DNA from 2 places in the Lysobacter sp. HDW10 genome. Region 2 is predicted to be linked to the other one. Evidence: predicted binding sites of a transcription regulator. Region 2 holds the regulator's gene; the other holds the start of a gene.
What was found. Region 2 encodes sigma-54, which starts transcription at its own class of promoters, with help from an activator protein. Its sites were predicted from a motif close to TGGCACGNGCNTTGC; they were not measured.
Positions count from the first base shown of each region.

Region 1 (4,214 bases), 470 kb from region 2:
TGGCGATCGGGATCGTGGTGGATGACGCCATTGTTGTGATTGAAAACGTCGAACGCTTGATGACGGAAGAGGGCTTGTCGCCCTACGAAGCCACCAAGAAGGCGATGGAACAAATCACCGGCGCTGTGATTGCAATCACCTTGGTGCTCGCTGCAGTGTTTATTCCCAGCGCGCTGCAAACGGGTAGTGCGGGTGCGGTGTACAAGCAATTCGCGCTCACGATTGCCATCGCCATGTTCTTCTCGGCGTTCTTGGCATTGGGCTTCACGCCTGCTTTGTGTGCCAGCTTGTTGAAACCCACTGCGCACCACGAAAGCCGCAATCCGATTTTCCGCGGCTTCAACAAGGTCTACGACAAAGTGCAAACCACTTATGTCGGTCACATTGGCAGTGCGATTCGCCACACACCGCGTTGGATGGTGGTGTTCCTGGCTTTGGCGATCGTCGGCGGCTTCCTCTTCACCAAGATGAAAGGCAGCTTCTTGCCGGAAGAAGATCAAGGCTATGCCATGGTCATGGTGCAGTTACCCGCGGGTGCCACCTTGCGTCGTACTGACGCTGTGTTCGATGAAGTCCGTAAGAATCTGGAAAAGATGCCTGAGCTTGAAAGCCTCATGCAGGTATCGGGTTTCAGCTTCATGGGTCAAGGCGAAAACGTCGGCATGGGCTTCATCAAGCTCAAAGATTGGAGTGAGCGCGATGCCACGGCCACTGAATTTATTGCCAAGGCCAATGGCGCCATGTTTGGTATTCGCGATGCGCAAGTCTTCGTGATGAATTTGCCGACGGTCAGTGGTCTGGGCCAGTTCGGTGGTTTCGATATGTACTTGCAAGATCGAAGCGGCGCCGGACGCGAGGCCCTCGGCCAAGCACTCGGCACGTTGATGGGCAAAGCGAGTCAGGACAAATCCTTGATGGCCGTGCGTCCCAACTTGTTGGCAGATGCGCCGCAGTTGAAGCTCAATGTGGATCGCGTTCAAGCGCAAGCAATGGGACTGTCGGTGGGCGATATCTATTCGGCAATCCAATTGATGTTGGCGCCGGTGTACGTCAATGACTTCGTGCAAGGCGGCCGCGTGAAGCGCGTCACCATGCAGGCGGAAGGCGCGTATCGCACGGGTGCGGAATCCTTGTCGCACTTCTATTCGCCGTCCAAGACGCAAGATGCCTCCGGCGTGTCGGAAATGATTCCGCTCACCAATGTGGTGTCTTCGAAGTGGCAAATTGCGCCACCCGCATTGCAGCGTTACAACGGCTTTGCGGCGATCGAAGTGGTGGGCCAACAGGCCGCAGGCTATAGCTCAGGCGATGCCATGGACTCCATGGAACGCATCGTCGAGAAAGATCTGCCGCAAGGCTTCGGTTACGACTGGGCAGGTCAGAGCTATCAAGAAATTCTGTCGGGCAATCAAACGACGATGTTGATGGTGCTGTCGATCGTCGTGGTCTTCCTGTGCTTGGCCGCGTTGTATGAAAGCTGGTCTGTGCCGATTGCCGTGCTGCTTGTTGTGCCGATCGGCATTATGGGTGCGGTCATTTTCTCGATGTTGCGCGGCTTGCCAAACGACATCTACTTCAAGATCGGCTTGATCACGGTGATGGGCTTGGCGGCGAAGAACGCCATCTTGATTGTCGAGTTCGCGATCTTCGCGCGCCAAGACGGCAAGCCCTTGGGTGCGGCCGTTTTGGAAGCCGCGCGACTTCGCTTGCGGCCAATCTTGATGACCTCGCTCGCGTTTATCGCAGGTGTCTTCCCGCTTGCCATTTCTTCAGGTGCCGGCGCGAACGCGCGTCACGCGATCGGTACCGGCGTGATTGGCGGCATGGTGTTTGCGACCGTGCTCGGCCTGTTGTTCATTCCTGTGTTCTACGTCGCCGTGCGTTGGATGCTGGGTGATCGACTCGAAGACGAGATCGCAAAACCGGCAACGCAAAAGGTGCCGTCACCATGACAGACGTAATCCCTTCAGGATTGAAGTTGCGACAGTTCTCGGACGATTTGGCCCAGGACTTCCATGACATCAATGCGGAATGGATCACGTCGATGTTCAAGCTCGAAGACACCGATCGGGATGTTTTGGAAAATCCGCGCGCCCGCATCATCGATGCGGGCGGCGACATCCTCTTTGCAGAGATGGACGGCATGGGCATCGTCGGCGCATGTGCACTGCAGCGGACCGGCGAACACAGCATCGAGCTCACCAAGATGGGCGTGCGTGCGTCGGTGCGTGGTCTCAAAGCGGGTGAGTTCTTGCTGTCGCACGTCATTGCCCGTGCGTTGGAGCTGGGTGCCGACCCGCTGTACCTGCTCACCAACCGAAAGTGTGCGGCGGCGATTCATTTGTATGAAAAGCTGGGATTCACCCACGACGCAGAGATCGGCAAACGCTTTGGCACGCGCTACGAACGCTGCGATGTCGCGATGCGATACGCGGCGCCAAAGGCATCCGTCGGCTGAAACCAAAGCGCGCTAGATTTGCACCAACTAAGTGCAATGTCAGTCCTAGATGGTGCAATCTTGCCGGCGCAATCGCGTAATTGATCATTGAATCAATGACTTAGGCTTGAAGAATAGTTGGCACGCGGATTGCTTTAAACAAAGCATCCTTCCGCCAGAGCCGACCATGTCCATCGAAAATGTCCTGAAACTCGTCAAAGACCACGCCATCGAATTCGTTGATCTGCGTTTCGCGGACATGCGTGGCGTGCAGCACCACGTCACCTTCCCAGCCAACATCATCGACGAAAGCCTGTTCGAAGACGGCCGCATGTTTGACGGCAGCTCGATCACCGGTTGGCGCGGCATCCAAAATTCCGACATGGTCTTGTTGCCGGACGCATCGACCGCGGTGATCGACCCGTTCACGATGCACCCGACGTTGATTTTGACCTGCGACATTCTTGACCCCGCAACCATGCAGGCCTACTCGCGCGATCCGCGCGGTGTCGCGCGTCGTGCGGAAGCCTACTTGAAGGCAAGCGGCATCGCAGACCAAGCGTTCTTCGGCCCGGAGCCGGAATTCTTCATTTTCGATTCCGTACGATTCGCCAACGAGATGGGTCACACCTTCTTCCAAGTGGATTCCGAAGAAGCGCATTGGAACTCAGGCCGCGACTACGACGGTCGCAACCACGGCTACCGTCCGATGGTGAAGGGCGGCTATTTCCCGGTCGCACCGCTCGATTCTTTGCACGACATCCGCGCTGAAATGTGCAAAACCTTGACCGATGCCGGCATCGAAGTCGAAGTGCATCACCACGAAGTCGCAAACGCCGGCCAATGCGAAATCGGCACGCGCTTCGATACCTTGGTGAAGAAGTCAGACGATTTGTTGACGATGAAATACATCATCAAGCAAGTCGCACATCGCGAAGGCAAGACCGTGACCTTCATGCCGAAGCCCATCGTCGGCGACAACGGCAGCGGCATGCACGTGCATATGTCTTTGGCCAAAGGCGGTCAAAACTTGTTCTCGGGTGACGGCTACGGCGGTCTGTCACAAATGGCCTTGTGGTACATCGGCGGCATCTTCAAACACGCGCGCGCCATCAATGCATTCACCAACAGCACCACCAACTCGTACAAGCGTTTGGTGCCGGGCTATGAAGCACCGGTCATGTTGGCCTACTCGGCTTCGAACCGCTCCGCTTCCTGTCGTATTCCGCACGTCGCGAATCCGAAAGCACGTCGCATCGAAATTCGTTTCCCGGATCCGATGAACTCCGGCTACCTCATCTTTGCCGCCTTGATGATGGCGGGTCTCGACGGCATCAAGAACCAAATCGATCCGGGTAGCCCGAGTGACAAAGATTTGTACGACTTGCCCCCGGAAGAAGAAAAGAACATTCCGACCGTGTGTCATTCACTCGACCAAGCCTTGGAAGCGCTGGATAAAGATCGCGACTTCCTCAAAGCCGGCGGTGTGTTTACCGACGATTTCATCGATGCCTATATCGGTATGAAGCACAAGGAAGTCACAGCGTTTCGCGCTGCGACGCACCCGCTCGAGTATCAGATGTACTACACGATCTGATCCTGTTTCGAATGGACAGACCCCCGCGCACTGCGGGGGTCTTTCGTTATGCTTGTTTGATGAAGAAAAAAGACCCGAGCGTGTTTCGCGCACGCATGACAAGCCGCTGGAAAGTCGGCCTCTTTTTCAGTTACAAAATGCCCTTGGCCTTTTTTGCTGGCCTGCGTATCACGCGGCTCG
Region 1 covers NZ_CP049864.1:654,411-658,624, reverse strand. The annotation lists gene G7069_RS03310 (multidrug efflux RND transporter permease subunit) at 1-1,952, shown strand, start outside; gene G7069_RS03305 (GNAT family N-acetyltransferase) at 1,949-2,458, shown strand; gene glnA (type I glutamate--ammonia ligase) at 2,625-4,034, shown strand; gene G7069_RS03295 (DUF4442 domain-containing protein) at 4,094-4,214, shown strand, end outside.
Region 1: glnA (type I glutamate--ammonia ligase) is a predicted target of sigma-54. The motif match lies at 2,577-2,591, and genes of this name have one in related genera.

Region 2 (4,214 bases):
GTTTTCCCGCAGCAAAACCGTGCCGTGAGTGATGTCGAGGTCGCGGTAACCCAGCCCGGCGTTATACTTCGCGGTCGAGGATTCGAGGCCCAAATGGACCAAGATCGCGTCACTCTGAAATCGGAAGTCCGAGCCCAATATGACCCCAATGTCTCTCAGTAAGCACGTGTTGAGTGCCCTCGCGATGGCCGCCTGCTTTGCCGGCGCCGCACAGGCGCGTTCCAGTGATCGCAAGGCGCCGATGAATATCGAAGCCTCGACCCAGGAATGCACCCTGGGCGCAAAAATGGTCTGCACCCTGTCGGGCAACGTGATCATCACGCAAGGCACGCTCAAGGTAAACGCGGGCCGCGCCGTCATCACGCAAGCCGATGGCCGCCCTCAGCGTGGCCAGTTGTCAGGCGGCGTGACCGTGAATCAAGAATTGGATGACGGCACGCCGATGTCCAGCAAGTCAGCCAATGCCGACTACGATTTCATCAACGAAGTCATTACCTTGACGGGCAATGTGACCGTGACACAACCGCGCGGCTCCATGTCTGGTGCACGCATCGTCTACAACACGAAGACTGGCCAAGTGAACAGTGGGGGCGATGGCACCCGCGTCAAAATGGTCATCATGCCCAAGGGTTGATCGATGCTGGTTGCAGAAGGTTTACGCAAGCAATACAAGTCGCGCGAAGTCGTCAAAAACTTTGGCTTGACATTAAATCCCGGAGAAGTGGTGGGTCTGCTTGGCCCGAACGGTGCCGGCAAAACCACATGTTTCTACATGATCGTTGGCTTGGTACAAGCCGATGCCGGTCGCATTGTGTTGGATGGCGAAGACATCACCTCCAAAGCGATGTACACGCGCGCTACGTTGGGCGTGGGCTACCTCCCGCAAGAGCCGTCCGTTTTTCGCAAGCTCTCGGTACGCGACAACATCAAGCTCGTGCTTGAGTTGCGCAAAGATCTCAATAACGTTGAACGCGCGCGTGAGCTTGAATCATTGCTGGAAGAACTGCAGGTCACGCACGTTGCAGAACAAATGGGTGCAAGTCTCTCGGGCGGTGAACGCCGCCGCGTAGAAATCGCGCGCGCCCTCGCCGCAAAACCGCGCCTAATGTTGCTAGATGAGCCTTTCGCCGGCGTTGACCCTATCTCGGTCACCGAAATTCAACGCATCGTGCGTCACTTGAAAGACCGTGGCATCGGCGTGCTGATCACCGATCACAACGTCCGTGAAACCTTGGGTATCTGCGAAAGAGCGTATATTCTCAACGAGGGGGCCGTCTTGGCGCAGGGAACACCTGACGAATTGCTGGCTGATGCTGATGTACGCCGTGTCTATCTCGGCGAAGGCTTCAAGCTGTAGCACTGTGCCAACCGGTCCGTCATACGTACCGGAGGTTCTTTGAAGCAACAACTGCAAGCGAAACAATCGCAACAACTGGCGCTCACGCCCCAGCTGCGTCAGTCCTTGCATCTGTTGCAAATGTCAGCGCTCGAACTCGATGCGGAAATTGCGCGCGTTTTGGAAGAAAACCCGCTGTTGGATTGGATCGAAGAATCCGAATCCCTGCCGGATGCCGATCAAAACGCAGCCGTCGGTGAAACCATTCAAACCACCTCCGATGTGCCGGTAGAATCCCCCGACCAACCGCTCGATTCCATTTCCGATTGGGCAAGCAATAAAGATATTGCGTGGGAACACAGCGGCGGCTCCGGCAGTGGTCAAACCGATGATGACGATGACGACGACAGCCAACGTGGCGAACGCATTGCTGCGCAAGAAACCTTGCATGAACATTTGATGTGGCAATTGCGCATGAGCCAGTTGTCTCTGCGTGCACAAGCCATCGGCGAGGCACTGATCGACGGTATTGATGACGACGGCTATTTACGCGAATCGTTCGACGGCATTCGTGATGTGCTTGAAGGTCAGTACGCGGTCGACGATGCCGAAATTGAGTCGGTGTTGCAGCAAATTCAAGTGTTCGACCCGGTCGGCTCCGGTGCTCGGTCTTTGTCTGAATGTTTGTCACGACAGCTTGATTTGCTTGATGGCGACGCGACCCTCATCGCGCACGCACGCACCTTGTGTAACAACTGCCTGGAACGGCTGCCCAAAATCGGATTGGCAGGCATCGCAAAAACCTTGGCCTGCGATGAGACCACCGCGCAAGCGGTGTTGGAATTGCTCAGAACCTTGGACCCCAAACCCGGCAGCGCGATTACGCCGCTTGAAGCAGACACCTATGTCGTCCCGGATGCCGTTATCTGGCGCGAGCAAGGCGTTTGGCGATCGGCACTCACGGGGCATTCGGTACCGCGGGTGGGTATTCACCAAGCCTATGTCCGAATGATGGCCCAAGCATCGCGCGAAGATGCCGGCTACATGCGTGAGCACCTGCAAGAGGCACGCTGGATTCTGCGTGGCATCGAAGCGCGCGGCGAAACCTTATTGAGCGTCACCCGCTGTTTGGCGCGCGAACAGTCCGCCTTTCTGGAGTTCGGCGAGATGGCCTTGCGCCCCCTCACCCTGCGCGCCATCGCGCAAAAGCTCGATTTGCATGAATCCACCGTGTCTCGCGCCATCGCGCGCAAATACATCCGGACGCCGCGTGGCACCATCGCCATGCGCAGCTTCTTTGCATCCGGCATCGAGTCGGACGCGGGAGAAACGTCCAGCGCTGCCATTCAAACGATGATTCGCGAGCTCATTGATAAGGAAAACCCGCGCAAACCCTTGTCGGACGCGGCTTTGACGAAACATCTGAACGACACCGGTGTGCCCGTTGCACGCCGAACCGTGGCCAAATATCGCGAAGCCATCGGTTTACCTGCGTCTTCCGATCGGATGCGCTTGGCGTAAACGGTAAATTGAAGAAACGCTCACGTTTTCTTTATTCACTTTTCAATTGATTTGGCGCATTCTGGGGTTGCAAGCGGTCATAACCACAGGAGGAAAGACAATGCGTATTGATGTCCATGGTCACCAAATCGAAGTTACCGATGCACTCCGTAGCTACACCACGGAAAAAATGGAACGCCTCGCTAGGCACTTCGACCATCCGCTGGATGTGCGCACCCAACTTTCCATCGAACGGCCGAATCACTGTGCTGAAGGCCATGTCACGGTTGCTGGGAAGGTATTACACGCGGATGCCACGGCACCGACCATGTATGCCGCGATTGACGTTTTGGTCGACAAGCTCGACCGCATTTTGATGAAACACAAAGAAAAGATGGTGGACCATCACCGCGGCGGCAGTTTGTCCAGGACTGACACGATCGCCTGATCGTTCGACCCGTTTAGGGTCAAGTTGGTATCCTTCAAGGCTCGACACCATGCGAGCCTTGGAGAGCGTGCATGACTTCACCTTTACTGGACTTCGACCGCGTCATTCTGCTGTCTGAGGCCGAAGACCGTGAAACCATTCTGCGCGAAGCTGCGTTTCTGCTAGCTTCCCCTGGTCTGGATTACGAAGCCGTTTTTGAGGCACTGCGCACGCGCGAAGCGATGGGCAGTACGGCCCTCGGTCAGGGCGTCGCTGTGCCGCATGGCCGTCTGGACAACTTGGAAACGCGACGCGCCTGCTTTATCAAGCTGGTCAACCCTGTCGATTTCTCAGGTGAGCCTGTGGATTTGGTCTTGGCGGTCTTAGTGCCGAAGACCGGACAACAAGGGCATTTGCAATTGCTGGCCAAAGTCGCCGAGAAATTCGCGCGCGATGGTTTTCGTGATGCCTTGCGCGCGGCGAATACCAAGGGACTTTTGTACGCAGCCCTCACTTCTTCTCAAGGATTCGTCGAATGATTCCCGGGGCGTCTGCGCAAGATCTGTTTGATGGTTTGCTTGAACGGCTCGATTGGCGCTGGGTGGCCGGCAAGGACGGCAGCACGCGATCCGTTGAAGCGATCAACACCAATGCACGACGTCCCTCGCATTGCGGCTATCTCAATATTATTTATCCGAACAAAGTGCAGATTCTGGGGGCGGAAGAATTGCAGTGGCTCGACACTTTGGAGTCGCGCGAACGCTGGCGCATCATTCAACGTATTTTCGAGGCACGACCGCTCGGCATTTGTATTAGCAAGAATCAAGACTGTCCCGAAGACTTGATTGAAGCGGCAAATGAATCCGAAACACCGATTTGGATTTCGCCCAGACGCGGCCATGAATTGCTCAATCACATCCAGTATTGGATGGCACGTCGCCTTGCACCGCG
Region 2 covers NZ_CP049864.1:188,699-192,912, forward strand. The annotation lists gene lptC (LPS export ABC transporter periplasmic protein LptC) at 1-162, shown strand, start outside; gene lptA (lipopolysaccharide transport periplasmic protein LptA) at 149-634, shown strand; gene lptB (LPS export ABC transporter ATP-binding protein) at 638-1,357, shown strand; gene G7069_RS00935 (RNA polymerase factor sigma-54) at 1,397-2,857, shown strand; gene raiA (ribosome-associated translation inhibitor RaiA) at 2,958-3,284, shown strand; gene G7069_RS00945 (PTS sugar transporter subunit IIA) at 3,356-3,802, shown strand; gene hprK (HPr(Ser) kinase/phosphatase) at 3,799-4,214, shown strand, end outside.